3 regions of the Candidatus Thiodiazotropha endoloripes genome follow, and region 3 is predicted to be linked to each of the others. Evidence: predicted binding sites of a transcription regulator. Region 3 holds the regulator's gene; each other region holds the start of a gene.
The links. Region 3 encodes sigma-54, which starts transcription at its own class of promoters, with help from an activator protein. Its sites were predicted from a motif close to TGGCANGNTNCNTGCTT; they were not measured.
Positions count from the first base shown of each region.

Region 1: the regulator sigma-54 is predicted to act here: its motif matches at 4,719-4,735, upstream of rsxA (electron transport complex subunit RsxA).
Region 2: the regulator sigma-54 is predicted to act here: its motif matches at 3,879-3,895, upstream of A3193_RS06565 (motility protein A).

Region 1 is NZ_LVJW01000003.1:1,762,409-1,772,820, reverse strand. It holds gene A3193_RS07950 (electron transport complex subunit E) at 1-175, opposite strand, end outside; gene rsxG (electron transport complex subunit RsxG) at 183-854, opposite strand; gene A3193_RS07940 (RnfABCDGE type electron transport complex subunit D) at 851-1,939, opposite strand; gene rsxC (electron transport complex subunit RsxC) at 1,936-3,441, opposite strand; gene rsxB (electron transport complex subunit RsxB) at 3,444-3,974, opposite strand; gene rsxA (electron transport complex subunit RsxA) at 4,106-4,684, opposite strand; gene nifL (nitrogen fixation negative regulator NifL) at 5,024-6,664, shown strand; gene nifA (nif-specific transcriptional activator NifA) at 6,661-8,226, shown strand; gene nifB (nitrogenase cofactor biosynthesis protein NifB) at 8,417-9,925, shown strand; gene A3193_RS20045 (4Fe-4S binding protein) at 9,936-10,214, shown strand; gene A3193_RS07905 (hypothetical protein) at 10,226-10,412, shown strand, end outside.
Region 2 is NZ_LVJW01000003.1:1,453,924-1,464,335, reverse strand. It holds gene A3193_RS06580 (YaiI/YqxD family protein) at 1-247, opposite strand, end outside; gene A3193_RS06575 (DEAD/DEAH box helicase) at 392-2,149, shown strand; gene A3193_RS06570 (OmpA/MotB family protein) at 2,261-2,983, opposite strand; gene A3193_RS06565 (motility protein A) at 2,996-3,736, opposite strand; gene A3193_RS06560 (DUF3617 domain-containing protein) at 4,085-4,504, shown strand; gene mtgA (monofunctional biosynthetic peptidoglycan transglycosylase) at 4,598-5,323, opposite strand; gene A3193_RS06550 (GFA family protein) at 5,366-5,725, opposite strand; gene A3193_RS06545 (hypothetical protein) at 5,926-6,159, opposite strand; gene A3193_RS06540 (CHASE domain-containing protein) at 6,534-8,579, shown strand; gene A3193_RS06535 (response regulator) at 8,586-8,993, shown strand; gene A3193_RS06530 (EAL domain-containing protein) at 9,445-10,412, shown strand, end outside.
Region 3 is NZ_LVJW01000006.1:913,634-924,045, forward strand. It holds gene rapZ (RNase adapter RapZ) at 1-606, opposite strand, end outside; gene hprK (HPr(Ser) kinase/phosphatase) at 625-1,560, opposite strand; gene ptsN (PTS IIA-like nitrogen regulatory protein PtsN) at 1,560-2,030, opposite strand; gene hpf (ribosome hibernation-promoting factor, HPF/YfiA family) at 2,061-2,381, opposite strand; gene A3193_RS14780 (RNA polymerase factor sigma-54) at 2,535-4,019, opposite strand; gene lptB (LPS export ABC transporter ATP-binding protein) at 4,226-4,951, opposite strand; gene lptA (lipopolysaccharide transport periplasmic protein LptA) at 4,948-5,460, opposite strand; gene lptC (LPS export ABC transporter periplasmic protein LptC) at 5,447-6,010, opposite strand; gene kdsC (3-deoxy-manno-octulosonate-8-phosphatase KdsC) at 6,007-6,528, opposite strand; gene A3193_RS14805 (KpsF/GutQ family sugar-phosphate isomerase) at 6,620-7,603, opposite strand; gene A3193_RS14810 (calcium/sodium antiporter) at 7,650-8,621, opposite strand; gene A3193_RS20595 (hypothetical protein) at 8,981-9,139, opposite strand; gene rplM (50S ribosomal protein L13) at 9,167-9,595, shown strand; gene rpsI (30S ribosomal protein S9) at 9,613-10,002, shown strand; tRNA gene A3193_RS14825 (tRNA-Gln) at 10,050-10,123, shown strand; RNA gene A3193_RS14830 (RtT sRNA) at 10,169-10,296, shown strand; RNA gene A3193_RS14835 (RtT sRNA) at 10,342-10,412, shown strand, end outside.

The DNA.
Region 1 (10,412 bases), on a different contig from region 3:
GAGAGATCATCAGGCCGGAAGCAACCATGACGACAGTTGTTGCCAGTCCCATTCCCAGGCCATTTGTTGCAGTACCGGTTACAGCTAATAGCGGGCAAAGCCCCAATGCCTGTGCAAAAACAATGTTGTTATCCCACAAGCCATCTTTGGTGATACGTCTATATTCGCTACTCATAATCGGCTTACTCAGTTATAGAAGCACGTTGCAGAGGTTCATCATCTAAATTGATTACAGGTGGTTGAAGCAATTCATCCGTATGTTGTTGGAAAAAAATAAGACCTTCATGGACCGCTGTTACGATAGCGCGGGGTGTGATGGTTGCGCCACTGAACTGGTCAAACTTTCCGCCATCCTTTTTGACGCGCCATTGTTGATTCGAGGTGTTGTCTAAAGAGTGTTCGTTAAATCCTAAAATCCAGTCATCCTTCGCCACCTCGATTTTATCACCCAGACCGGGTGTTTCCGCATGTGACAATACTCTTACGCCCAACACCTCACCCTTTGCATTGATCCCCATAATAAGTCGAATATCTCCAGCATATCCCTTACCGATAACTTCCCAGGCAAGTGCATTGACCTGCATACCCTGTAACCCTCGGTATACGGTCAGATTATCTCCACTATTATCGGTAATGCTCAAGGGCTGTTCGAGTAGATCACTGTCATAATACTCAGTGGGAACAACCTGATTCAGGGAATACAGCAGATCCTCTTTTTGTCTTGCCTTGATATCGTCCTTGGTGGCGATATTGCCGGCCACCAGAAGCGCGGTTGCAAGGGTGGAGAAGCCACCAAGCAGTACTGCCTGATAGCCAACCCTTTTACGATATTTTGGTTCCTTTGGGGTGCTCATTTGATATCAGCTCCCTCATCAGCATAAACCAATGGTTCACCTTTGCTGTCACGCCCGTAAATTCTTGGCTTCAGATAGTGATCGATCAGTGGTGTGCAGGCATTCATCAACATCACAGCAAATGCTACCCCTTCAGGATATCCAGCCCAGGTTCTGATTGCATAGATGAGTAGACCGCAACCTGCACCAAATAACAGTTGTCCACGAATCGATACAGGTGATGTAACGAGATCGGTGGCAATGAAAAAAGCACAGAGTATTGCGGCTCCACTTAACAGATGTGTTGCTGGGCCAACATAATTGTGCGGATCGATCAGGTGAAACAGGCTGGCGAGTAGTGCCAGGGTTGCCAGCGTGGAGACTGGAATATGCCATGTGATCACCTTCTTGTAGATCAGAAACAGTCCACCCAAAAGCAGTAGCAAGGCTGAAGTTTCACCAAGACTGCCTGAAGTCTCTCCCCATAACTGCTGCCAGAATGAAGCTGTAGTCGTTGTTGCCTCGGGCAATGCGATACCCCGACTAAGCTCAGTTTTAAGATGCCCCAGAGTGGTTGCACTACTCACCGCATCAATGGAGTTGGAGCTGCCAAAAGTGATAGCCAGGCTCTCCATAAACCCAGGAGCCTGGGCGGAAAACAGGGGTAGGGGGTGATTGAATAGTGTCATTTCCAATGGAAAAGAGATCAGCAGGGCAACCCGGGCCACCATGGCCGGATTGAAAAGATTCTGGCCGATACCACCGAATATCTGTTTGGCGACAATGATCGCCAGCAGCGCACCCACCAGGCCAATCCACCAGGGAGCCCAGGGAGGCAGCGTCATTGCCAACAGCCAACCCGTCAGAAGTGCAGAGCCATCCATCAGATAGGGTTTGATGGGTTTACCGGCAATCTGTAAAGAAAAAGCTTCAGCTGCAACACAGGCCACAACTGTAGTGAGAAAAAGAAAGATTGCAGGCCAGCCATACTGATAGAGGCCGAACAGAGTCGCCGGGAGTAGACTGAGCATAACCAGTCCCATGGTCCGGCTGATACTGTTCTTGGCATGGGTATACGGTCCGAAAACTGTTGTCTCTTCACTCATGACTCTGCTCCTGCCAGTGCCGCTTTCTCAGCTTCTCTTTTTTTCTTCTCCTCCATCTCTTTTTTACGTTTTTGCATCGCTTCCCGTTTGGCACGCTTTATTCGCTCCATACGCTCGTTTCGGGCTTCAGCAAGGCGTTTTGTCTCATTCTGTTTATGTTGTGCTCGTTGTCTGGAGGCCAGTTCACCCTTGGCGTAGTTAAAATATTGCACCAAAGGAATATGGGAGGGGCAGACATAGGCACAGGAGCCACAGCCTATACAGTCGAGCAATCCTAGTTTGACTGAGCTGTCCAGACTGCCGGACCTGATATGGTTAGCCATTTCCAGAGGAACAAGCCCACAGGGACAGGCATTGACACAACTCGCACATCGTATACAGGGCATCTCAGTTGCGGCTTTATTTTCCGCACCCGACAGCGCCAGTAAGCCATTACTGCCTTTAACAGCTGGAACTCGCAGGCTGGGCAGTGGCTGCCCCATCATCGGCCCTCCACTGATCAGGCGTTCCGGCATCACAGAGAATCCACCACAATAATCGACCAGGTTATTGAGTGGCGTTCCAATCAGCACTTCAACATTTTTTGGCTGTTCAATGGCTTCACCTGTGACAGTCATCACTCTGGAAAGCAGAGGCCTGCCTAATGCAATGGCATCATAGACAGCTCGTGCTGTGGCAACATTGTGTACCACGACACCAATATCCGCTGTAAGCCCTCTTGCAGGGGTCTCTTTACCGACCAGTGTCTGTACCAGATGCTTTTCAGAACCCATCGGATAACGGGTCGGTAAGCCGACTACGTTGATCATCCCGGAATTCTGAGTGATTTCTCTGATCGATGCCTGTGCTTCAGGCTTGTTATTCTCGATGGCGAATAAAACCTGCTCCACGTCCAATGCGCGGGCCATCAATTTTACGCCTTCAACAACCTGCGTCGCTTGTTCACGCATCAAACGATCATCACATGTTAAATAGGGTTCACACTCGGCACCATTGATCACCAAAGTGTTAAGGGCATATCTTTTACGTAAATTCAGCTTCACCGCAGAAGGGAAGGTGGCGCCACCCATACCGACAATCCCAGCACGGGCTACCCGGTCAGCAATCTCCTCAGGGGATAACTGCTCGTAATTATCACAAGCCTCAAGACTATCCAGCCATTCATCCTGACCGTCCGGTTTCAGGGTGATGGTTCTAACCGAGAGACCTGAGGGGTGGTGCGCCGGATAACCACCAACTCCCATGATGCGCCCGGAAGTCGGCGCATGTACCGGTGCTGAAATTGCACCTTGATTACGTGCCAGCAACTGACCTTTCTTAACATCATCACCCCGTCTAACCAATGGCTCGGCAGGGGCACCGATATGTTGCTGCAGAGGGATATGCAGAAGCGAAGGCAGTGGTAGTTTCTCAATAGCTTGGCCAGCACTTAGCTTCTTTCTGTCATTCGGATGAACGCCACCCCTGATTTTGAACAGTTTGAATAGTTTGCTTCCAGCCATGACTATGCCACCTTAGCCGGTTCAGGCCAGTACCATGTCTGCAGAGTCAAACTGAGTGGACGCATTTCAATACACTCAGTGGGACAGACGTCATAACATTTCTCACAGCCTGTGCAGGCATCAGCAAATACGGCATGGATCTGTTTAGGGCCACCTAAAATGGCATCTGTAGGGCATCGTTTAAAGCACTTTGTGCAACCGACACACAAATTCTCATGCACGAATGCAACCATCGGTGCTTTCTCTTCCACAGATGATAGATCGATGCTTACACCCAATTTTTCTGCCAGCGCCTCCGCCAGGGCTTTGCCTCCAGGAGGACACATGGTTACCGCTGCCTCGCCATTGGCTACAGCCTCAGCAGCCGGACTGCAACCCGGGTAGCCACATTGCCCACATTGGGAACCAGGCAGTAGACTCTCAATCTCCTCCTGCAGGGGATTACCTTCAACAGCTAGGTATTTAGCAGCGACTCCCAACATGGCCCCCATGGTGATACCCAGTGCTGTCAATACGAGGATTGCCGAAACCATCATTGCATCTCCAACTGTCAATACAGATCTATACGAATCACACAGCGTGATTTGTAATTGAAATGATCTGTTTCCATCGGTTTTCCAAACATTGAGCTCTCCATTTAAACAGTCTCTGTACAACTACTGTGTCACTGGCTGGTTAATCCGGCGAAGCCCATAAAAGCCAGTGACATCAATCCGGCAACCACATAAGCTATCGGGGTGCCGCTGAAGGCCTGAGGTACATTGGCTAACGCAAGACGTTCACGTAACCCGGCAAACATCACCAGTACCAGGGTGAATCCCAGTGCAGAACCGAAGCCATACAGAAGACTGGCGAAAAAGCTGTTTTCCTGTTGCACATTGAGTAGAGCGACTCCGAGTACAGCACAGTTGGTGGTGATCAGCGGAAGGAAAATACCAAGCACTTGATAGAGAGCAGGGGAAGTTTTGCGTACCACCATCTCAGTAAATTGAACGACTACTGCTATGACCAGGATGAAGGTCAGGATTCTTAAAAAGCCCAGCTCCAATGGCCGTAACACATAGAATTCCAGCAACCAGCCTGCAAATGCTGCCAGAGTCAGGACAAAGGTCGTGGCCAATCCCATTCCCAATGCAGCGTCAAGCTTGTTGGAAACCCCCATCAAGGGGCACAAACCCAGGAACTTGACTAAAACGACATTATTGACCAGTGCCGTTGAAAGAATGATCAGAATATATTCCATAAATAGCCATCAATTCAGAGTAATGGCTATTACCCAACAAAAAATATGCCAATCAGCCATAAAAAGGGTAATCAGAACGAATACCTATCGTGCCGTAATCTCTCAGGGCCCAGAAATAAAGGCCTCAATCAAATAAGACCTAAAATAGTGCGGAAATGCACCGGAACCGGGCATAGGCAGGTTTGTAGTCTTCGTTACAGATTCTCCTAACTCATTTGTAGATTACGTAACAAACAAGACATTATGCAGGATCAAGCACCTATCTGGAGTGGTGGTATGGGAATTGCAGAAGCATTCTTATGTTTCGAGATTCACAGTGGAATGAAGGTACAGCTAGCTATGATCCAGCGCAAAATACAATCTACAAAAAGCGACAACCTAGTTGACAGGATCAATGATTTTCTGGCTTCACCTCCAGAGGGTACGCCGACCGAAGTTCTGGAAGCATTCAGCAGTTTGGACAGTAATCAGTTTTTACCACCCAAGCTTTTCTATGAATTGGTCGAGCAAGCACCTATTGCTATCTCTATCACCGACCCAACAGCCCGAATTCTCTATGTGAACTGCGCATTTGAGACCCTGACCGGGTACGCAAGAGAAGAGGTTATCGGAAAAAACGAGTCGGTACTCTCCAGCAAATCGACACCTGAATCGGTCTATCGTGAACTTTGGGAGACTATTCATAGTAACAAGGTATGGCAGGGTACATTGGTCAATCATCGGAAATCTCAAGAGGAGTATCTTGCTGAGCTTACCATCTCTCCAGTCAACAACAACAAAGGGCAAACGGCATATTTTTTGGGGATGCATCGGGACATAACTGAGATGCATCAGTTGGAACAACGCTTGAAATTTCAAAAAAATCTGACTGAAGCGGCGCTGAACGCCGCGCCAATGGTGGTAGCTGTTGTTGCAGCGGATCGTAAGGTTTTACTGGATAACCACGCCTATAAAGCCTTGATAGGCGACTTTAGGGGTGTGGAACCGGCCTCTCTGTTTCTTGAGGCACTGGAACAACAGGTCGGTTTTGATCTGAGTACGGTATGTCAGGTTGGCAGCGGCTTTACCAATGTTGAGATCAGATTGGACCCTCCGGGTGGTGCGGCACCCCGATGGTTTGCCTGTTCAGGAGTCCATGTTCCGGAACTGGATGAGGCGGCTCATAACTATTTCAAGCAGGCTGAATCAACCAGATGCTGCCTGTTGTTGATTGCCAACGAAGTCACCGGAAGCCGCAAGCGTATACAGGAAGCGCGTCTCAACATGATTCGCGCGAATATGGCGGAACAACAGATGGTACAGACCATGCGTGAGGCGATATCCGGCGCCATATTTAAAATCCAGGCACCGCTGAATGTCATTAAAGCAGCGTTGTCAATGCCGGCCGCAGGTCAAGAAAATATGGGGATGAGGATTGTACTGCAGCAAGCCCTAAAAAGTGGTGATGAGGCAATGGAGAGCCTGCATGAAGCGTTACCAAGTCCGGTAGTTGAGAAGACTTCACTGGTCAATATCAATGAACTGCTGCATGAAGTGGTAAAGCTCTCCACCGAAAACCTGCTGTCTGCCGGGATCGTGGTCGACTGGCGTCCTGCGCCGGTTCTGGCAGAAGTGAATGGCCGTATCAACGCACTGCGCGGATTGTTCAAATACCTGATAGACAATGCCATACAGTCCTTGATTGAAGCCAAGCAGGACTATCGTGAAATTCGTATCCAGACCAAACAGGATAATCAGGATTTGTTAATTGAGGTTATGGATAACGGGGTGGGTATTCCAAAAGCCCATAGATTGAAAGTGTTCGAACCTTTTTACTGCGGTTGGGAACAACCAAAGGAGCATGCTGGGATGGGGTTGACCATGGCTCAAGAAGTTGTCATTGGGCATGGTGGCAATGTTGAGATTGATGCAAATTTTTATGGTGGCTGTCGAGTCTTTGTCAGGCTGCCCCTAAACGGCATGGAGGAGACGCTTTTATGAGTTCGACTGATATCAACATGGACAATATGGGAGCGGAACACAACAATATTGTCCTGGAGTCGGAGCTGGAGAGCCTCTACCAAGTCAGTCAGGTTTTAAGTCGTTCCCTGGATTTCCGGGAGACACTGACTGAAGTGCTTAGTCGGCTGAGTGATACCGCCAAACTGCGTTATGGCATGATCTGTCTGCAGGAGGATAGCAGTGGTGAACTGCTGGTCACCGCTTTACATGAGAATCCTGCACCCTTCAACACAGTACGGTATAAACCGGGAGAAGGTGTGGTCGGGGCGATCATGTCGAGTGGTAAACCGCTCGTTGTCAGGCGTATCTCCGATGAAGATCGGTTTCTGGACAGACTTGGTGTCTATGACCCGGAGCTGCCATTTGTTGGTGTTCCTATTCTGATTGGAGATGAGACTGCGGGTGTACTGGCCGCCCAACCATTGGGCAGTATCAGCTTGCTGAAATTGCATGAACGTTTCCTGCAAATGGTTGGCAATCTGATCGGTCAGAGTGTGCGCCTGGCAAAGAAGGTGGAAGATGAGCAGCTGGCACTAAAAGATGAGCGCGATTCACTTCGGCGTAAGGTCCGTGGAGAGCATGGTTTCTCCAACCTGGTTGGACACACGCCAAGTATGCGTATGATCTTTGATCAGGTACGTCAGGTGGCCAAATGGAACACCACAGTCCTGGTTCGAGGTGAGTCCGGTACCGGTAAGGAACTGGTGGCGAATGCAATTCACTACAACTCTCCGAGAAGCAATGGCCCATTCATTAAGCTGAATTGTGCAGCATTGCCGGATACCCTGTTAGAGACGGAACTGTTCGGACATGAAAAAGGCGCCTTCACCGGTGCCGTCAATCAGCGTAAAGGACGGTTTGAACAGGCTCATGGCGGTACCATCTTTCTTGATGAAATCGGTGAGATCACTCCTACCTTCCAGGCTAAGTTACTGCGTGTGCTGCAAGAGGGAGAGTTTGAACGGGTAGGTGGCGTAAAGACTCAGGTGGTGGATGTCCGTGTCGTGGCGGCCACCAACAAGGATCTTGAGTCCGAAGTACAAGAGGGTAGTTTCAGAGAGGACCTCTACTATCGTCTCAATGTAATGCCGATTCAGATGCCACCCTTGCGGGATCGTAAAGAGGATATCAATGATTTGTCCCGTTTTCTGGTATCAAAAATTGCCAAAAGCCAGGGACGCGAATTATCCATCGATGACGGTGCAGTCAGGCTGTTGATGCATCATGACTGGCCGGGCAATGTACGTGAGCTGGAGAATTGTCTGGAGCGTGCTGCTGTTATGAGCGGTGAAGGGGCGATTGATGAAAATGCGATTAACCTGAGTGGTCTGAAACCGATACTCGATCAGAGTTACTCTCAGGTAAACGGAAACAGTAAAATTGATATTGATGATCCGGACCTGGATGAGCGTGAACGGGTTATTGCTGCCCTGGAACAGGCTGGCTGGGTACAGGCCAAGGCTGCAAGGTTACTTGGCATGACTCCAAGACAGATCGGTTATCGGATTCAGACCTTGAATATCAAAGTTCGGCAGATGTAATCGGTCTCTGTCGGATGTCATACAGACACTGTAGGCAGCACTGTATGCAAGACGACAGATAGTCTGACATTGTTAAAAAATATCATTAAATACAAAGGATTAGGCTAGGGGAAAAACTAGGCACGCAGATTGCATTATCACTTTCAAGCGTAATAACAACCTCATTGTGTCGCTATTTGGAGGCCGGATGATGGAATTGAAAGTGATAGGTCAATCAGCAGATAACACAGCTGAAAGTGGGTGCAGTGCATCCGGATGTGGTGGTAGCAGCGATCAGTTATCCCATCTACCGGACCATATTCGGGACAAGGTGCATAATCATCCCTGTTATTCCGAAGAGGCACACCACCATTTTGCTCGCATGCATGTGGCGGTCGCACCGGCCTGTAATATCCAGTGCCACTACTGCAATCGTAAATACGATTGTGCAAATGAATCACGACCCGGTGTGGTCTCTGAACTGTTGACGCCGGATCAGGCTGTTAAAAAGGTGATGGCGGTCGCTGCCAATATCCCACAAATGACCGTGTTGGGTATCGCCGGGCCTGGCGACCCTTTGGCCAATCCAGAGCGGACTTTCGATACTTTTCGTCAACTGACCGAAAAGGCACCGGATATCAAACTCTGTGTCTCTACCAACGGCCTGTCACTGCCGGATCAGGTGGATGAACTGTGCAAACACAACATCGATCATGTAACCATCACCATCAACTGCGTTGATCCCGATGTCGGTGCAAAAATCTATCCCTGGATCTTCTGGAATAATCGTCGAATCAAAGGTCGTAAGGGAGCAAAAATACTCATTGAGCAACAGCAGAAAGGGCTGAAGATGTTGACCGACCGGGGCATACTGGTGAAGGTCAATTCAGTCATGATCCCCGGTGTAAATGATCAACACCTGGAAGAGGTGAGCAAGGTCGTTAAGGAGAAAGGGGCGTTTTTACACAATGTGATGCCACTGATTGCTGAAGCGGAACATGGCACATTCTACGGTGTGATGGGGCAGCGTGGACCCACCCATGATGAGTTGCAAAACCTGCAGGATAAATGTGCCGGTGACATGAATATGATGCGTCATTGCCGGCAGTGTCGCGCGGATGCTGTGGGCATGCTTGGTGAGGACAGGGGTGATGAATTCACCATGGATAAAGTTGAAGTGATGGATGTCGATTATGAGCAGGCAATGAAAAAACGTGCTGATTATCAGGCAGAAATCGAAGCCAAGCTGGAAGCGCAGAAGAGTAGTGCAAACGAAACATTTATCCCACTCACGGCCCTGACCAAGCAGAAAAAAGAGACACGCCCGGTATTGATGGCTGTTGCCACCAGTGGAGGTGGTGTAATCAATCAGCACTTCGGCCATGCAAAAGAGTTTCTGATCTACGAGGCATCAATGACCGATGTTCGTTTTATCGGTCATCGCAAAGTCGATCTCTACTGTTCAGGTGGTGATACCTGTGGTGATGCAGAGACAACACTGCAAAAGACAATACGTCTGCTTGAAGGATGTGAAGCCGTGCTTTGTTCAAAGATCGGTTACGAACCTTGGGAGGTACTGGAAGAGTCCGGTATTCAACCAAATGGTGAGCATGCCATGGAACCGATTGAAGATGCAGTGGCCAAGGTCTATGCGGAAATGGCGGAGAGTGGCCAACTTGAGCAACAGAGACAGGCAGATCAACTACAGGCTGGAGCCTGAGGAGTAGAGCATGGCTTATGAAATCATAGAGAGTTGCGTCAACTGTTGGGCCTGCGAGCCGCTTTGTCCAAGTGATGCGATATTTGAAGCCAGGCCGCATTTTAAGATAGATGCAAAGAAGTGCACAGAGTGTGAAGGGGATCATACTGACCCGCAATGTGTCAGCATCTGTCCTATCGAAGGTGCGATTCTTAATCCATTCTCGGAACCTGCCAATCCTCCAGGTTCATTGACCGGGATACCGCCGGAACGGATGGAAGAAGTCATGGCTGAGATTCAATCACGCTAGGAGATGATCCCATGTTCGATCAAAAACCAGCTCTGCAACCTGTACATGGTGAGACGGATAAACCCAACCGCTACTGGATGAGATTTGTGCGTAACCATTTTGTAAAGCCGGCAGACTCTCTGCCACCAAGAGGCATGGCATTGCCAGAACGTCTGTGGCAAAGGCAATCTGCTTTGATAACGAGTATGCGGGAGTCGA
Region 2 (10,412 bases), on a different contig from region 3:
CAGCCAAGGGTATATCGGCGGTAATCACCAATTCCCCAGGTTGTGCCTGTTGCACAATGTAGTCGTCCGCCACATCAAAACCAGCCGAGACCTGCACTGAGCGGATCAGTTCTGAAGGGGGAACCTGTAATGCCTGATTGGCGACCAGTACAACAGGAATACGGACCCTGTCAGAGGCGCGAAACAGAATCTCTTTTATCGGTTTTGGGCAGGCATCGGCATCGACCCAGATCCTCTGCAATGACATTTTAGCTCCGGAATTAAACGCGCCTTGTTAATAAAAGTGCATACTGACTGTAATATTGGCTATTGTAATCAGTAAACAGACCATTATACTTCACGGCCCGGCCATGCCTATGGCCGCTTCATCTGCTCCCACCAGGAATCCTTAATGTCCCACGAAGATCCCGCAGCCACCAGCTTCAATGAGTTTGATCTGCCCAAACAGCTTCTCAGTGCACTGGATAAAGTAGGCTATGAAACCCCCTCCCCGATCCAGGCGCAAACCATCCCATATTTGCTGGCCGGGGACGATTTGCTGGGACATGCACCTACAGGGACCGGTAAAACCGCCGCCTTTGCCCTGCCACTGCTGGCTCGCCTGAACCTGAAACAGCGCCATGTTCAGGTTATGGTGCTGACCCCAACCCGGGAACTGGCCATCCAGGTTGCCGAGGCATTTCAGCGCTATGCGTCGCAGATGCAGGATTTTCATGTCCTGCCAATCTACGGCGGTCAGGATTATGGCGGCCAGATCCGCCAATTGAAACGGGGTGTTCATGTGGTCGTCGGAACACCCGGCCGGGTCATGGACCATATGCGCAAAGGCACACTCAAACTGGATAATATTCAGACCCTGGTACTGGATGAAGCTGATGAGATGTTGCGCATGGGCTTTATCGATGATGTGGAGTGGATACTCGAGCAGACCAATCCGGAGAGGCAGATCGCTCTCTTCTCCGCCACCATGCCGAAAGAGATACGCCATATTGCTAGGCGTCATCTCAATCAACCCCATGAAATTGCTATTAAAAGCAAAACGGCCACCGCTGAAACCATCAGGCAGCGTTACTGGCTGGTCAAAGGACTGCATAAGCTGGATGCCTTGACCAGGATTCTTGAAGTCGAACCGTTTGACGCCATTATCATCTTTGTTCGTACCAAGACGGCCACCACCGAGCTGGCTGAAAGACTCTCTGCGAGAGGCTATAGTGCCGCTGCATTGAATGGTGACATGGTGCAAAAGCAGCGGGAACAGATGGTTGAACGACTGAAACGAGGCGCACTCGATATTCTGGTAGCAACCGATGTCGCTGCCCGAGGTCTGGATGTAGAGCGGATCAGCCATGTCATCAACTTCGATATCCCATACGATGCCGAGTCCTATGTACATCGTATTGGACGAACCGGACGTGCCGGTAGAACCGGTGACGCAATTCTGTTTGTTGCCCCCCGGGAGAGGCGTATGTTGGGCACGATCGAGAAGTCGACCCGGCAAAAAATCGAACAATTGACTCTGCCCAGTACCGAAACCGTCAACAATCAACGGATCGCAGCATTCAAGCAGCGAATCAGCGATACCCTGGCATCTGAAGAGCTCGATTTTATGCAGGGCCTGTTGGAACAGTACCAACAGGAGCACGATGTACCGGCTATCGATATTGCTGCGGCTCTGGCTAAAATGTCACTTGGCGACAAACCTTTACTGCTTCAAGCCGAAAAAAGCAGACCCAAAAACAGTGAGCCTTCCAGAGAGAGAAACAGCAAACGGGTGCGAAGTGATCAAAAAAGTCACGTTACCAGCTCCGCCGCGCCTTCAGGTATGGAACGCTTTCGCATCGAAGTGGGCCATGATCACGATGTAAAGCCTGGCAATATTGTTGGCGCAATTGCCAATGAGGCGGGTCTTGACGCGGAGCATATTGGTCATATCGATATTCAAAACGATTTCAGCCTGGTCGATCTACCGGTCGGTATGCCCCATGAGATCTTTCAGGATCTCAGAAAGGCCTGGGTCTGTGGGCAACGCCTGAAGATTTCCCGCCTTGCAAAAGCGGAAAAACCAGCCAAAAGAAGCAACAGGTCTGAAAAGAAAAAACCTAAGAAAAGAAAGCCCAAAAAGCGCTCCAGCGCGGGTTCAAAACAGTGATCCGTGTGGCTGTTATAGGCTGGAAGCTCGACCAAGGCAACAGCGGATTAATCGACATGCCTGCGGCCTGATTATCGGATCTCGAGGGTTTGCAGATGCCCGGCTCTTCTGTCAGAGAAAATCCACTCGCAGATTAACTCTTCGGTTTTCTGCCCGTCCACCAGCATTGCTGTTATCGGCAACCGGTTGAGAATCGGCGTAGCTGACCGAACGCAGATGTTTCGGTGAAAATCCCTGATCCAATAAAAACCGGGTTACTGCATTGGCCCGCGCTGCAGCCAGTTCCCAATTGGATTGAAAAGGACCACCAAGAATCGGCCGGTCATCCGTATGCCCTTCCACGGCAATATCCGCTTCACCGATCTCCTGAAGGGTCATGGCAAGCCGACTCAATACGGGCTGGGCTTCAGGTAACAGTTCAGCCTTGCCGGAATGAAAAAGAATCACATCGGCAATCTCAAGAGAGACACCGAGCTCACGCTGAACCACTTTGACTTCATCATCAAAGCGCTGCTCGATGGCCGCAGTCAGCCTGGTCACCGCGCTGTTGTCAGGCTGGGATTGTGATGGGGTTTCCTCAACGACCTCGGTGGGTTGTGGAATGGTGGCTGGTACAGGTGTCTCAGGCTGGCTGTAGGTCGATGCAATTTGATTCTGCTCTTCAATAGGCTGCATCTGACGGACCGCCATTTGACCCAGCAAAACCACCAGCATGGCCAGGATAACACTCAGCACATCTACATAGGTCAACAACCAGTTCGCATCAGTATTGTCACTCTCCCACTGATACCAGGAGATGTCGTTCAAAGGACCATCACTGCTCTGTGATACCATCGATCCTTCCCCCTACTGTGAAGCGACCAGTTTCAGTTGGACTGCCGCCTGCTGGATATCCTGATTTGCCGAGGCTTCATCCATCATCTCTCGGATCAGTTCAGAGTGTTGCCGATCACAAAGCATCATGACTGCCTGCAGGTGAGCGACCCGGCGGCTGATTAATTGCCTACCTCGCTGCTCGAATTTGCTTGCCATCGGTTTAAACACCAGATTGGCCAGCACCAATCCATAAACGGTGGTCAACATGGCAAACCCCATGGCAGCGCCAATAGATGCCAGGTCTCCAGAACCGAGACCAAACAGCATCTGTACCAACCCCAGCAGGGTCCCCAGCATACCGAATGCCGGGGCATATCCGCCCATTGCCCTGAGAATATCAGCCGGCCTGCGAAGATGATCGCGATCTTCCGCAATTTGCCGCTGAAGTGCCAAATTCACCTGATCCCGCGGGAATCCATCGAGAACCAGTTGGGTTCCTCGACGCAGTAGAGGAGCGGATATCCGCTGGGTAACCGCCTCTGCCGGCCGAATTTCACCGCGGCGGAAAAAGTTTGCCGCCTGGAGAAAGCGTCGAAATGACTCTTCCTCTTCATCTCCCTGATCCGCAGTCGGCTTTCGAAAATCACTCACCAGCTGCCACATAGCCATCACAGCGTTCAGGGAATGACTCATGATTGTGGTCAGAAGTGTCCCGCCTACGACCAGAAACAGCCCGGATACGATGGCGATCAAGCCTGATCCTGGTGCCATCAACTGAATCGTTACGGAGACAACTACAGATATTGAAAGCAGTCCAATCCAGATATAAATGGCCAACGCAACTCTCCTAATCTCTATGGTGGTGTACAGATCCGATCTGACCCAGGTTTTCTGATATTTGCGTTTAAGAAATCTGCAAGTTACAGGCCAAATTTGTGAAACTGATCCAATCGATCGACTCTACTAGGCGTGGTTCCGGCAATATAAACCCGAACATGTGCATGTAAATTATTATCAAATAGCGGTATATTTCGATGACACAGGGATAATCAACCCAAGCAGCATACCCTGGACTACGGCATAATCAGCCTTTCCAACCAATCATCGCGGGATAACCCAATGAAGTTAAAAGCGCTCTTGCTTATCTCATTATTATCGAGCAACACGCTCTCAGTGGTAGCTGCAGCATCGGAAGTCAATATGAATCCGGGTTTGTGGCAGTGGACTGCCGTTATGGATATGCCCGGCATGCCAATGCAGCTCCCCCCCACTTCCTATACCACCTGTATCAGTCAGGCTGACTTTGTGCCGAAGGACAGTGAACTGGGACAGAACTGTGAAACCATCGATCTGAAAACTGAAGGTGATACAGTCTCCTGGAATATCACCTGCTCCCAGAATGGTATGGCAACTACCAGCCAGGGAGATATCACCTACTACGGGGATCGAGCTGAAGGAAATATCAATATCAACTCTCAGGGTTTACAAATGCGCTCTAAAACCACTGGTGAAAGATTGGGGCCCTGCACGAAACAGTAGTCTGATATCGATAGGTTACAGTAGAGCATCAATTACTCGTTTTGAACATGACTGCTTGATTGTCAACCATTTGCAAAGCAGTGTATAGACCTCCTATAGGTGCAGCCAGGCATATCCCAATTGCTCCATCTGCTGCTCAATCCAACGGGAGCGCTCAACCACATAAGGAGAGGGAGGATGCGCACGATAACGCCAGGGATTGGGTAGAACGGCCGCAAGTCTGGCGGCCTGTCTGTTGGATAGCTCACCAACCGGTACCTGAAACCAGTAATCACTGGCGGCACCAACTCCAAAAACCCCAGGACCAAATTCAGCAATATTCAGATAAACCTCTAGAATTCGCTGTTTATTCCAAAATAGCTCAAGCAACAGCGCGATGCCCATCTCCAAGACTTTTCTGGCGAAATCTCTGTTTGACCAGAGAAACAGGTTTTTGGCAGTCTGTTGGGTCAGTGTACTTGCGCCACGTAATCGCTTACCCCTGTCCGCCTCTTCCAATGCATCTATGATCGCTTCTGGATCAATTCCGTAATGATATGGAAAACGCTGGTCTTCTGCAGCCACTATAGCTAATTGCACCGAAGGTGCGATCCTATCCAGACTGACCCATGTGTGGCGTATCACTTGCGGATAAGCCATTGGCCTGCTGAACTCTCTCTGAATCTTCCATGACCAGGTTGGAGGATCGAAATAGCGAAGCAGTACGATGGTCGTGATGACGAGTATGCTTACACCTAATACAAACTTAAAAATCAGGCGAAACACTAATTCCAGCAACTGAACAATACCACACTTACCCTTATTCTTTCGAACAACCACTTGCGCTAATGAAATCTTTGATATGGGAGTATGAATTGATACTTAGAGCAGGTGTTTTCCATCGAACAGATCATACTCAAGGGTAAATGGGTCGATTCCTTCAATACAGCCCAGGTTCACGCGAAAGTGCCCTGGCATTCTGGCCGTTTCATGAAAAGTATAGATACCGCATTGATTACAGAAGTAGTGGCGGGCTGTTTTTAACCCGAACTGATAGCTTCCAAGTGTCTGATCATCAGACTCATAAGAAAACTGATCAGGAGGTATTGCCTCACTGCTCATCATTGCACCTTTGCGAGTGCAGAGGGAACAGTTGCAGCGTAAACCTTTTACAATCTCTTCACCTTCAAAAGAGAAGCGGACCGCACCGCAATGGCAACTCCCATGGTAACGTTCTGTCATGACCTGCCTCCTGATATTCAGTATTTCTTGAAAGTGTAGATGGTGTAAATCCAAATATTAGCTGGAAATAGGCTGTTTTGTTCCAGTAAAAAGGGATCAGTCAGATTAACCTGTAGTTTACCATTTCGTTGATAATTGCATCACACCTTGAATAGGCTAATCTCTAGAGCCGTTTAACACTATTCCAATAGGCCATAGTATTATCGAAACCATGCCACCAGAAAACGCCAAATACGCACGTAAAAAGTAGTTAAAAGTGCATCATGCACGATCATGCCCAGTATTGCCGTGATCAAAGTAAACCAGAGTACCGCTTCGAAAGGTATCAAAGTTGTACTGGAAATAAACAGACTGTTTATTGCCAGCCAGAGGATCAGTCCTGTTATGAAACCGACAATTGCATTGAAAAGACCCAGGGCCAATCTGTCTATCATTGTTGTATCGCTATCCAATTTCATAGGCTTGGCTCAAGTATGCTCTTTTTACTCTATTCCGGGTTTGCAGATCGGGGGGATTCCTTTGAGAATTTTCACTGTGTAAATCTGATATCTCAGATTCAATGAGCTGATCATCATTTTGTGATATTACAACAATCCATGAGTCTAGCTGATTATGTTGCTCTTTTAACTCTCTGTAGCTTGAAGGCGGCATGAATAACTCTGGCAGGCCCTCCATACAACCAAAACTGAGCCAGCTATCTTATTGTTTTTATGTATTTTTTTCGCACTTCTCTTTAATAACTCTTTATAGGCTATTGTATCTTAAACTGATATGATTAGTTCTACTGGCAAGTTGATACATTATAAAGATGCCTAATAATCGTCTGTTTACAACTACTGCAGCCATCATTATAGAGAATCTATCCAAATTTCGAGGATGGATTGCAAACCATATGATGGGCAGTTTCTATGCAGGTTTTTACAAAGAAAATGCCAGCACCAACTCCATCCTATGGGGGTACTATCCTGTTGCTTTGGTTGCTCTGATCGGCTTGATAATATCTGTAGGCCTGTTCATGCAATCTATGAACTGGGAAAAACAACAGGCTGAGATTGCTTTTCATGAAACTGCCCAGGACAGGATTTTACTGATCCAGAGAGAGATTAAGTTCTCACTCGGTATTATTCAGGATATCGCCAGCTTTATTGAAGCTTCTGAAATTGTAGGGCGAAGAGAATTTAGGAAATTTGTAGGGCCAGCTTTGAAGAATCAGGCTGGAATTGAAACCCTCGCATGGGTACCTAAAGTAGATTTTGACAGTTATGATGAATTTCTGAATTTTGCCAGAAGAGGTTTCCCTCCATTTAATATAAAAGAGTTGACGACCTCTGGTCAATCAATAAGCAGAAAAGCGAAAGGTCACGTTTATTATCCTATTTTATATGTGCAACCTTACCAGGATAATAAACCGATGCTTGGCTTGAATATCGGAACCGATAGTCAGGTAAAATCTCTATTCGAGGAGAGTATCAGCAAGGGAACAATACAGATTGCCAACCGATCGAATATAGACTCACAAACACAACAATCGGTTTCAGGAATTGCTGTTGTCGTTCCCGTCTTTGTAAAGAGTGATGAAGAGCAGTCTGAAACAGTTCAGAATCACCTGCGCGGTTATGCACTGGGTATTTTCAATATCGGTGAAATAATTGAACGTGCACTTGAAAACCTTAGACCAGGATCTGTCGATATCAGGTTCTATCAAGGGGATACAACCACAGATGAGACACTTTTATATACCCATTACTCAAGAAGCCGACAACATGATCTGCTCTCTACGTCTGATCTTGAGGAGTCAGGAATCAATTATTTACAGAAGATAGTGGTTGAAAACCTATCTTGGAGTGTTCTGTGTACACCTGTATTTGATAAATTTGAAGCCAAGACTTTCACCAGTTGGATTATTCTTATTGGCGGTTTTGCCTTCACTGCATTACTCACGATCTATACGGCCAACCTGGTTGGGCAAACAAACCAGATACGCCATCAGGTTGCAGAGAGAACCGCCCTGCTTCGCTCAACTGTTGAGGAACTGAATCAGGAAGTTATGGAGAGAAAAGCTGCTGAAACCGAATTGCAGAACCTTAACGAGACTTTGGAACACCATATCGCTTCGCGTACAGAAGAAGCCGAGCGTAGGGCAGAATATTTGGAACAATTTGCCTATGTAACCTCTCATGACCTTAAAGCCCCACTTAGAGCAGTTAGCAATCTTGCAGAATGGATTGAGGAAGATCTTACAGACAAATTAGACAACTCCTCAAAAGAACAGCTTGCTCTACTCAGGGATCGTGTCAGACGAATGCATGACCTGATAGAGGGACTGCTGGAATACTCTAGAGTAGGAAAAACATCCGACGTTGAGGCCATAATTGATACACGTGAACTGATACAGGAAATCACTGACTCGCTTTCGCCTCAGAAGGGTTTCACAATTAAGATCAAGGGTGAAATGCCAATATTGAAAGCAGACCGACTTCAGCTTGGACAGGTTTTCTCCAACCTCATCGGAAACAGTTTAAAACACCATGGTGGAAGTAAAGGTAAAATACGTATTAGCAGTAAGCAGGTAGGAGACTATTATGAGTTTACTGTATGTGACAACGGCCAGGGTATTGCCTCTGAGTACCATGATAAGGTTTTCAAGATGTTTCAAACTCTCAAATCGAGTGACTATAACAACAGTACCGGTATCGGATTAGCTCTTGTTAAAAAAATAGTTATAGAGCATGGTGGTTCGATACAGCTGAATTCCGCTGTAAATAAAGGCGCTTGCTTTACTTTCTTATGGCCTTATACACCTGTAGAAGATATTCAGGTTTATAATAAAATTGAAGGTAAACTGACCGGGTAATATTTCATGTTGAACAAAACTGAATCCATATTGCTTATTGAGGACGATCGTGTCGATATAATGACAGTTCAACGTGCACTAAAAAAGAACAAGATATCTAATCCACTGTTCATAGCCCGAACTGGCCATGAGGCATTTAATATGCTGCGTGGTGATCATGGTGAAAAGCAGGTTACTCCAGCACTGATTTTACTGGATTTGAACTTACCTAAAATGAGTGGAATTGAGTTCCTGCATAAAATCAGAAATGATCCAAATTTATCCGATCAACGTATTATTGTATTGACCTCTTCCAATGAACCCAAGGATAGAGATGCAGCCTTTGAATATGATGTTGATGACTATATCGTGAAACCCCATTCATTCAGTGAATTTACACGAGCTATTGCGACCATTCTTGAACTTTGGGAATAGTTGCCAGTTAAGTACAGTTGTACTATTTCCTATTAAATAATATGTGCCATAACTCTTGTTTGTTACTCAACAATAGAGTTTTTTGTTTGCCATCCTCCTTCCATCTATACAGCAAATCTATTCTCTTCCTTTCTTGATCCATGAATTACAACAATAGTAACTTGAACTCACAGGATATTAGATAAAACAGATTTTATGCGTTAAATTCCTACTACATTAAGATTAGCTTAAGAAAGCAATTGATCCATGTCCCTTATCTTTTTGTTTTCATCATTTTATTCCTAGTTATCTATTTGTTTTTATTGAATATTAAATATCTTGATTGTCTTTTTTTGTTGTAAATCTATAAAAGATGACCAAGTTATGAACATCATTCAAACATAGTTATACTGTGGTTAATCATTCGTAACAGAAAGCACTCTCCAGTCATAAGTTCATGAACAATTCGACTATGACCATTGGCATTTTAAAGAGTATTTCGTTCAAATTGACGACCAAGCTGGCATCTCACCCGCTTTTTAATCAATATTTTCAAAATATTAACGACTTCATATCGATAACTGGTTTTGAATCTAACGAACTTTTTAATCTTTTAGAGCAACCCGAACAGAAAATATTTGATCATTTTGTTGTGGTTGGTGATAGTCTCTATGAGAAATATCAACCACCTTTTGTTGATGTTGTAAAAATAGTTGACTTTGCTGCTTCAGAAATCAATAAAGCTGTTAGAAAACAAAAATTAAAAGCAACAGCGGATATGGTCAATAAGCAAGCTGAAGTGATAAAAAACGCAATAGCAAAAGCCTACTTTTACCGATCTCTCGACAATGTCAGATTACTTGCCTCTCAATCACCCGAAAATCCTAATTCCCCTTTGACATTACATCTCCATTGGCTAGAAGAGATCGTAGCCTATCTTACTAAAAAAACAAAAGTTCTACCTGAAACAAATCACCTTGAGTGTCATTTTGCTGAATGGCTGAAAAAAATGGAGTTTGAGTTATTACTTCAAAGCACAGGTGAAGATAAAGATGCTCAACACGCAAGAATCTATTTATCCCATAGAAAGATACACCAAGAGTTCACATACATCCTCACATTTGTACACAATTCTGATTATGAATTAGCATTTTCACATTGGTCTCTATTGTATCAAGCCGTTCTAGAATTACGTCAAAACATTCAAAATTTACAACTCTTATATAAAAACCATGAAGAGAAATATTTCTTCGAGTACGTAGATGAGAAATCAGACATAGATGAACAACTCTATTACTTTCTCTCGATAAGATTGGCTAAATGGGCTCTTAGTGGCAAGAACACAGAAAATATAGATCAGCTTAACCTGAAAATCTTAGAGTGTTTATCTGATGCTAAACTCGATGGTGTTTTATTTACAAGTGATAATGAAATACGTGT
Region 3 (10,412 bases):
CTCGGTCTGCCAATAGGGATTGGGAAGACAACGCACATCAAACAGGTAGTCTACATCTCTCGGCAGACCATGCTTGAAACCGAATGACTCAAATAGAATCGATACCTGACCACTTTCACCGCCAATCCGATTGCGCACCAGATCCCGAAGCTCATGCACATTGGTGTGAGTGGTATCGATCCTAAGATCAGCCGCCTCATTCAATGGCTGCAAAAGATCCCGCTCATGCTGGATCGCTTCACTGAGCGAGCGTTGCTGATTGGTCAGGGGATGCTTGCGCCGGGTTTCACTAAAGCGCTTGATCAGTGTATCCAGCTGGGCATCCAGGAACAGCATGTTACAGTCGAGACCGCGTTGACGAATACTCTTCACCACCTCCGGCAGATTGGAAATCTGACTGGGCTGACTCCTTGCATCGATACCAACAGCGGTTTTCTTGAAAGTCTCCTCTGGCTCATCGTTTAGATAATCGGAAACGGAAACCAACAGGGAGACCGGCAGATTATCGATACAGTAGTAACCCAGATCTTCAAGGGTATGCAAAGCGATGGTCTTTCCTGATCCGGAAAGTCCGGTGACAATCTGCAGTTTTATCTCATTTGCCATCTCGCTCAGGCCCCAAGACTATTCTTGATCGATGTAGTTTTGTTGACGTTCGATAAAATCCTGGGTTGCATTGTACCCATCCATCTTCAGCAGATGCTGCCTGACGGCAGTCTCCACCAGGATCGCCAGATTCCTGCCTGCCGCAACCGGCAGACTCGTCTGGGGAACATCCACACCCAATAGGGTCCGATGTGAGTGGCACCCCTCCAGGCGATCCATATTTTCGAGTTTTTCATCATCAAAGTGGAGGAGATCTATGATCAAGTGTAACTGTTTATTCGGCTTTATAGCACTATTACCGAAGATAGCCCTGACATTAATCAGACCCAGCCCACGAACTTCAAGAAAATCCTGCAACACCTTCGGGCATCGCCCACTCAATGTGTTCGTGCCTGTCTTATAGAACTCGGTTGCATCATCGGCAACCAGACGATGCCCCCGGGAGATCAGTGCCAGCGCAAGCTCACTTTTGCCGATTGCCGGATCACCGCTCAACAACACACCCTTACCCAGCACTTCCATATAGACCCCATGCAACAACAGGGTCTCACCAACTGGCAGGCTGAATTTCTCCAGCAGTCTATGGATGACATGGTTATCCCCTTTGGGGGTAAACATCAAGGCTGTATGGCTGTTTTTCGCCGACTCCAGGCAAGCCGGCTTGGGCTGCAGGCCATCGGTAAAGATCAGCGCAAGCGGGGAAGAGTCGAACAGGGTTTTCAGAGACTCCAGGTAGCCGGTATCGCCACCATACAGCAGATGCTGCTGTTCCGGAGGGCCAACCACCTGTATCTGGTTCGGACGTATCAGGTTAAGTGGACCTACCGGTTGTTGTCCGTCCGGGGACTCACTGTCCAGAAGGATATTTCCTTCACCACCCTCACCATCCCAGCTGAGCTCAAGTTCACTGGCAAATTCGTCGAAAAGATCGCGAATGGTGTAGTTGGATGGCATCAATCTGATGAGGTTATGGTTTCTCGCTGCTTGATCAACTGAAACAGTTGCTGCGTTGTTTCCGCCTCACGCAGTGCGGTACAAAAGGGGGGGTCATCGAACATTCTGGCCAACTTCGCCAGCAGCTGAAGATGTTCGTCTGTGGCCTGTTCCGGTACCAGCATGGCGAACGCCAGATCGACCGGCTGACTGTCTATGGCGTCGAAATCGACACCATTGGGCATCTGAATGAACGCTGCGGTGGCCTGTGTGACCTGAGACATGCGCGCATGGGGTAGCGCAATTCCTTTGCCCAGTCCGGTACTGCCGAGTCGCTCCCTCTCAAGCAATGCATCGAACACAATATCCTGTGACAGCCCGGGAGCAGCATCGGCCAATCTCTGACCAAGCTGCTCAAGGGCGCGTTTTTTACTGGCTGCCTCCACACCGCAGCCGAGACGTTCCTCAAGCAGAAATCCGTCGGGAAACATGGAGACCTCGCCAGTTCAATCTATCGAAAGTTACTCAACTGCATACTTCACACCGCTACCGGCGCGATGACTCTGCATCTTTTCTTTGTGTTTAATCACCTGCCTGTCCAACTTGTCAGTCAAGCCATCAATGGCGGCATACATATCTTCCTGCACTGAATCAGCGAATACGCTGGCACCGTTCACTTGCATGGTGGCTTCCGCCTTCTGCCTCAGCTTCTCAACGCTCAAGATGACATGCACATTGATTACATTATCAAAATGCCGCTCAAGACGTTCGAATTTATTATCTACATAGCTTTTCAAGGCATCGGTTACTTCCACATGATGACCGGTAACGCTTATTTGCATAATTATCTCCTGTCTTAGATGAGTTGGCTCATCACTCTGACCGACTCGCTGAATCGATTCCCGAAACCATCGATCAGGCTGACCATGAGGCCGGATTCGGCTGGAACCACAACCCCTGTTTTCATAGACATCCTGAGCGGTAGATCAATTCACCTACATCAGTCGTTTACGCTCATTCGACGGCGGTATGCTCATCGATTCACGATACTTTGCCACCGTTCGGCGGGCCACTTTGATGCCCTGTTCCGATAGGATGGCGGCGATCTTGTTGTCGCTGAGCGGTTTGCTTGTGTTTTCAGCGGCAATCAATTTTTTAATCAGTGCTCGAATCGCGGTGGAGGAGCACTCCCCGCCGGCACTGGTGTTGACGTGGCTGGAGAAGAAATACTTGAACTCCAGCGTGCCCCGGGGGGTATGCATATATTTCTGGGTCGTCACCCGGGAAATGGTCGATTCATGCATCTCCAGTGCCTCGGCAATATCCCTCAATACCAGCGGCTTCATAGCCTCCTCGCCATGCTCAAAAAAGCCCCGCTGATATTCAACAATCTTACTCGCAACACGCAGAATAGTCTCATTACGGCTCATCAGGCTTTTAATGAACCAGCGCGCCTCCTGCAGATGGTTCTTAAGAAAGGTGTTGTCATCGCTCTGATCCGCCCGCCGGATCAGGCTGGCGTAGTCATTGTTGACCCGAAGCTTGGGGGTAACCTCCCCATTCAGCTCCACAACCCAGCGGTTGTTGCGCTTGCTGACGAAGACATCCGGAATCACATATTCAGGCTCACTTTTTGCGATTGCCGTGCCCGGATGGGGATTCAGGGTCCGGATCAGCTGCATGATGGCAGCGAGCTCCTGCTGATCCACCTTCATGCGACGTATGATCTGATTCTGATCCTGGGCGGAGAGCAGATTGAAGTGATCCCGGCAGAGTTTTATCGCCTGATCCCGATAGGGGGTCTCTTCCGCCAATTGACGAAGCTGAATCAGCAGGCAGTCCTGGGCGCCCTGGGCTCCGACACCCGGTGGATCGAATGCCTGAATCCGATGCAGTACCGCCTCGACATCCTCCAGGGTCGCTTCCTCATCATTCAGCGAACTCAGAATATCCTGCAGGTCGCCTTTGAAGTAACCATCCTCATCGATACTGTCGATCAGGGTGGTGGCTATCACGATATCCTGTTCGGTGAAAGGGGTCAGGGTCATCTGCCAGACCAGATGGTCATGCAGGGTTACAGCGCCGCTACGCTGTACCAGATAGTCATGGTCTGCGGCATCTCCGCCGCTGCTGGCCGGCGGCAGGTAACTGTCGTAGACATCGGTCCATTCACTGTCCACCGGCAGATCCTCGGTCAGCTGGCTGCTGTCGGTCTGAATCTCCCGCTCGTTATTGATGTCATTCGACCCCTCGACTTCCTTGCTCTCCCGGGTCTGTTCACCAGCCTCCTGGGCATCTCCCTCTTTCTGCAGCTGAGTGCTGAACTCCTCCTCGCCCTCAAGCATCGGGTTGGTCTCAAGCACCTCCTGAACCTCCTGGCTCAGGTCGAGCGCAGAGAGCTGCAACAGGCGGATTGCCTGCTGCAATTGAGGAGTCATGGTGAGATGTTGTCCGAGTCGGAGCTGTAGAGCCTGCTTCATAGCAGAGATATCTTTAAACCTGGTATGTTATTTGTATGTCTTTATTCTCATTTTAGCTAAAAATAGCCGCCTACGGAAAGATTCTTCTTCACTGGGTCGATTCTCCTGGGTTCACACCACACTCCAACTTATTCCATACTGATTGAGACCGCCTTCAGCGCGCCTGCCGCTGCCTGTTTAATCCATTAAAAAACAGTGTTATAGACTCACATCGTAAAATTTTCACCCAGGTAGACACTGCGCACCTCCTGGTTGCCGAGGATCTCCTCGGTGGTTCCCTCCGCCAGCACTTTACCACTGTTGATGATGTAGGCCCGGTCGCATATATCGAGTGTCTCCCTGACATTATGATCGGTTATCAGGATCCCAATCTTTAAGGATTTCAGATGCTGGATGATCTTTTTGATATCGATCACGGCAATCGGATCGACCCCGGCAAAGGGCTCATCGAGCAAAATGAAGGCGGGCTCCATGGAGAGGGCCCGGGCAATCTCCAGTCGGCGCCGCTCGCCACCGGAGAGACTCATCGCCATGCTCTCCCGCAGATGCTCGATACCGAACTCCGTCAGCAACTGGTCACATCGGGCCTTACGTGCCTGGCTACCCAGCTCTTTGCGATGTTCCAGTATCGCCAGAATATTCTGCGCCACCGTCAATCGCCTGAAGATGGAGGGCTCCTGGGCCAGGTAACCGATACCCAGACGGGCCCGCTTGTGCATCGCCTGATCAGTCAGCTCCTCCCCATCCAGATAGATCCGCCCCTGATCCGCCTGCACCAGGCCGACAATCATATAGAAGCTGGTGGTCTTGCCGGCACCGTTGGGCCCCAGCAACCCCACCACTTCCCCGCTGTTGAGGTTCAGTGAGACGCCATCCACCACTCTACGCTTGTAGTACTGCTTCTGCAGATCGACAGCCTGCAACTGACTCACGGTTCAGTTTTCCCGGTTTGGGGCTCAATCACCACCTGCACCCGCTGTTTACCCTGGACACTGCTGCCAGCTCTGACCTGTGCATTGGCCCGGTTATAGACGATGCGGTCATTGCGGAAGCTGTTCCCCCCCTGCTCGAGCAGGGCATCGTCGATCAGTAACATCTCATTCCGATTCAGATGGATCTCAATACGCTGCGCCTGACCATGAACCTCAACGCCATCGACCTCAGGCAATTGACTGAATCTTGTCGGCTGCCCCTCACTGACTATCTTTTCGGTTTTGCCGGCTGACCTGTGAACCCAGAGACGATCCGCCCACAACTTCATACTGCCCTGGACGATAGTCACATTGCCCTCATAGAGACTGACGCCGCTGGACTCGTTGATGGAGAGACTATCCGCTTCAAGCGACATCGGTTGATTGCGGTCGCTCTCAAGCCCCCAGGCAGGTATCGCAACTGCCATCAGCAGACTACAGATCAACCCCCTGCCTTTATTCAAATTCATAGTGCCCTCGTACCTGACCGAGCAGCTTCAAGCGTGACGGTTCATCAAACCAGATCTGCATGCCGATCGCCGACAGCCAATCCACACCACTGTTGATTCTGACTGCCTCAGCGGTCTCGGCATAGGACGCCTCTGCATGGATTGTCAGATCCTCGGTCTCAATCCGGTAAGGTGCAAACTCAGCTTTCCCATCACGTTCGATTATCACTTGGCCCGGAAGAAACAGTGTCTCCTGACGATGGTCGGCCAGGCCATTTTCACCCCACATTCTCCAGGGAGGTTGATCAGACCTGAATCGTTGCACCACCGGTTGAGAGAGCTCAGTGATACCGCGCTTCTCATAATGGGTCATTCTGGGGGTTCGCAGAATCTGTAACAACTGCCCATCGTCATCATACTGTTTTACCAGCAGGTTGACGGCATAGGTATCAGGGGTATCCCTAGCAATCTCAGGCCTTTTGATCTCCGGCCGTTGCAACTCGTTAACCCACCAGGCCAAACTCAATACCAGTGCAAACATCAACAATAGACCGAGCAGGCGCCTGTTCAAAGATAGTGTTCCAGGCTTGACTGCAAGGTATCCTGAGCCTGCATGATCATTTCACACACATCTCTAGCGGCGCCCCGCCCACCGCCATGAGGGGTCTGCCAGTGGGCATGCTGCACCACGAACGGATGGGCGTCCTGCACAGCGATCGCCAATCCCACCCGGCGCATGATCGGCAGGTCCACCACATCATCGCCCACATAGGCGATCTGATCATCCGACAAGCCAAGCTTCTGTTTCAACTCTTCATAGGCAGGCAGTTTCTCCAGCTTGCCCTGATAGACATACTCAACACCCAGACTCTCCATACGCAATCTCACCACTTCAGAAGTACGGCCGGTGATAATGCCGATCACCACACCGGTGTACTGCAACATTTTCATGCCATGCCCATCCCTGGAATGGAAGGCTTTATACTCCTGACCATCGTCACCCAGAAAAAGTCCACCATCGGTCAGTACACCGTCAACATCAAAGATCACTAGTTTGACCGCTCTGGCCTTATCATGAATATCCTGCATTTTGCCCCCCTAATGTTTAATTTTTATTCTGTGGCGTTATCTATAATCCCGGTGGCTAAAAGCAAGCCATTCGGTCGCCAGATGAATCTCACTACATAACACCAGCCCTCAGCAGGTCATGCATATTGAACGCGCCGACCAGGCGTCGTTCCCCATCCACAACCAGCAGGCCGTTGATTTTATTCTCTTCCATCATCTGCAATGCTTCAGCCGCCAGCATCTCCGGTGGAACCTGTTTACACCCCTTAGTCATGACCTCTGCGACGCGCATCTTGTGGATATCGATCGGCCGGTTCAGGGTGCGGCGTAGATCCCCGTCGGTATAGACACCGACCAACTGCCCCTGCTGATCGACCACCGCCGTCATTCCCAGGCCTTTCACAGACATCACCTCCAATGCCTCATGCAGGCTGGCATCCTGGCTGACGGATGGCAGCGCTTCTCCGCTATGCATGATGTCACCCACATGCAGTAGCAGACGCCGACCCAGCGAGCCACCTGGATGGGAGAGGGCAAAGTCCTTGGCTGTGAATCCCCTGGCTTGCAACAGAGCAACCGCCAGCGCATCCCCCATCACCAGCGCGGCCGTGGTACTGGAAGTCGGCGCCAAGCCAAGAGGACAGGCCTCCTTATCGACACTCACATCGATATGCACTTCCGACTCTTTGGCCAGGGTGGAGTGGGCTTTACCGGTCATCGCAATCAGTGGCACACCGAGCCGCTTGAGCAACGGCAGAATCACCAGCAGTTCGCCGGTCTCCCCGGAATTCGACAGGGCGAGTACCACATCGTCCGGGGTGATCATACCCAGATCCCCGTGACTGGCTTCACCGGGGTGGACAAAAAAAGCGGGACTGCCGGTACTCGCCAGAGTGGCCGCCAACTTGTTGCCGATATGTCCGGATTTCCCCATGCCAATCACCACAATCCGTCCACGGCAATGGAGCAGATAGTGGCATGCCTGGGCGAATCCAGCCCCCAGTCGGGGAATCAGCGCCATGACGGCCGCAGCCTCCGTCTCAATGACAGCCTGACCCAGCTCGATCATCTGGGCCGTCTCTTGTTCGGTGGGCATCGGGGATCTTTTCATCTGAACAGTATGTACGGTTTGATTTGACATCTCAAAGAGGTAACACCACCGAGTAGAACAGCCAGGACTGGTAGCCGATAAAACAGAGCAGAAGCCCCAATCCCTCAATTCGATTGATCCGCCCCGGTTTACCAAAACCGTAGCCCATCAGGAAAAGGAACAGTGTCAGACCGAACATCACCGGCAGATCCCGCGTCAGCACAAAGGGGGAGAATGCGCCAGGCGCCACCAGGCCGGGAATACTCAGAACAGCCAACATATTATATAGGTTTGAACCGATCACATTGCCGATGGCGATATCATCCTCACCCTTCATCGCACTGGTGATACTGGCGGCGAGTTCCGGCAGGCTGGTGCCGATCGCGACAATCGTCAGACCGATCACCACATCGCTGACACCGAGCTCGACAGCCACATTGGTTGCCCCCCAGACCAGCACCCTGGAACTGATCAGCAGCAGAACCAGTCCGCCAGTTAAAAGCATCAGCGCTTTACGGGTCGGCACATCATGGGGGATCTCGGCATCGTACTCCCCGGCAATCGGGTCAGCCTCACCGGTTTTGGCGGTATAGATCATCCAACCGAACACCCCGACCAGCAAGACAAGTAATATCCCGCCATCCAGCAGACCCAGCTCCCCATCCAGCATCAGCAGAATACAGATTACCGTCACGCCAAGCAGAATCGGATACTCCCGTTTCAGCACGCTGGAGTGGACAGAGAGGGGGATCACCAGGGCGGTTACCCCGAGAATCAGGCCGATGTTGGCGATATTCGAACCAACCGCATTACCGATCGCTAACCCCGGATTGCCGTTCACAGCCGCCATCACGGAGACCAGCACTTCCGGAGCTGAGGTACCGAACCCAACCACGGTAAGGCCGATCAGCATGGGAGATACGCCCAGATTGTCAGCCAATGCCGCGGCACCGCTGATAAACCGGTCTGCGCTCCAAACCAGTACGACCAGACCCAATAGAATGGAAAGACTGTACAGCAACATGAACTAGGGCCTTTCCTCACCTATCCATAGGCTTGCGCCGGAAACAGCGCAACACGGGGCTACTCGTCGTTCTCTTGGAATCACCAAACTTCTCTCTCCTCGCGCTTCGGTTGGCGCTCTATTTCAAACACAACAGGGCCAATTGGATTGGTGATAACAGACCCTGGTGCTTTTACTCCATTTACCAAACAGTGTTATCGGCATTCACCCGCAGACCAATCGATAGCCGGTGGCATGCCGATAGCGCCAACAAGAAAATAATCAAAGGGTTGAGATGATAGCAGAAAGCCAATACAAGATGCTTGACAATTATATCGGTATATTAGATAATTCCAACATACTGATACATTATGTTTCAGTTATCCTCCTTTGGTGGTATATTCATTCAGCGCAACAACCTCTGTTGCGCTTTTTTTTTGCCTGGCGGCAAACTGGGCACCCCGGGTTTCCAGGATAATGAAATAGTCCTTGTGCCAACCCATGGGATCATGTATTATCCGCCGTCTTTTTCGAAGCACAATAGTTCTCCATTGGAGCGACATCGGATGACTACTTTAAGCGCAAAGCCGGCTGAGGTTCGCCGCAATTGGTACCTTGTGGATGCTACAGACAAGACCCTGGGTCGTCTGTCCACAGAGATTGCACGACGTCTGCGCGGCAAGCATAAACCGGAATATACACCTCACGTGGATACCGGCGATTACATCGTCGTGGTCAACGCAGAGAAGATTCGGGTTACCGGCAACAAAATGTCCGACAAGATGTACCACCACCACACGGGTTATGTCGGCAACATGAAATCCATCAGCCTGGACAAGCTGCTGCAGAAGGCACCTGAACGTGCAATCGAGCATGCAGTCAAAGGCATGATGCCGAAAAACCCACTGGGGCGCGTCATGTTCAAGAAGCTGCGCGTCTTCGCCGGCCCTGAGCACAGCCATCAGGCCCAGCAACCTCAGCCCCTGGAAATCTAAAGCAAGAGTTTAAGACCATGGCAGACACCCATATCACAACCGGACGCCGTAAGAGTTCCACTGCACGAGTCTTTCTGACCACCGGCAGCGGCAACATCACCGTCAACAACCGTCCGCTCGACGAATACTTCGGTCGCGAAACCGCCCGCATGGTGGTACGTCAGCCACTGGAGTCCACCGAGACCCTCGGCAAGGTTGACATCAAAGTCACGGTCAGAGGTGGCGGCACCACCGGTCAGGCCGGCGCCATCCGTCACGGTATCTCCCGTGCACTGGACGCCTATGACGAGTCACTGCATGGCGTGCTGCGCAAATCAGGCTTTCTGACCCGCGATGCCCGTGCGGTAGAGCGTAAGAAAGTCGGTCTGCACAAAGCCCGTAAGCGTCCTCAATTCTCCAAACGTTAAGTCTGGCTTGTGTTGCGGACGATTTCGTCCTGCACCAGGTCTGCAACTGGGGATTCGTCTAATGGCAGGACAACGGACTCTGACTCCGTATGTGGAGGTTCGAATCCTCCATCCCCAGCCAACGCTAAGAAAAGCCCACCATCGTGTGGGCTTTTTTAGTGCTTGCTAAAACCACCCCGGATGGAGGATTTGAACCGATCAGAGGTTCGACGACCGAGCATAGCGAGGGCGATCAGCTTCAGCTGACCCCGAAGGGGCGAGGCCACTGGCCGAGTAATCCTCCATCCCCAGCCAACGCTAAGAAAAGCCCACCATCGTGTGGGCTTTTTTAGTGCTTGCTAAAACCACCCCGGATGGAGGATTTGAACCGATCAGAGGTTCGACGACCGAGCATAGCGAGGGCGATCAGC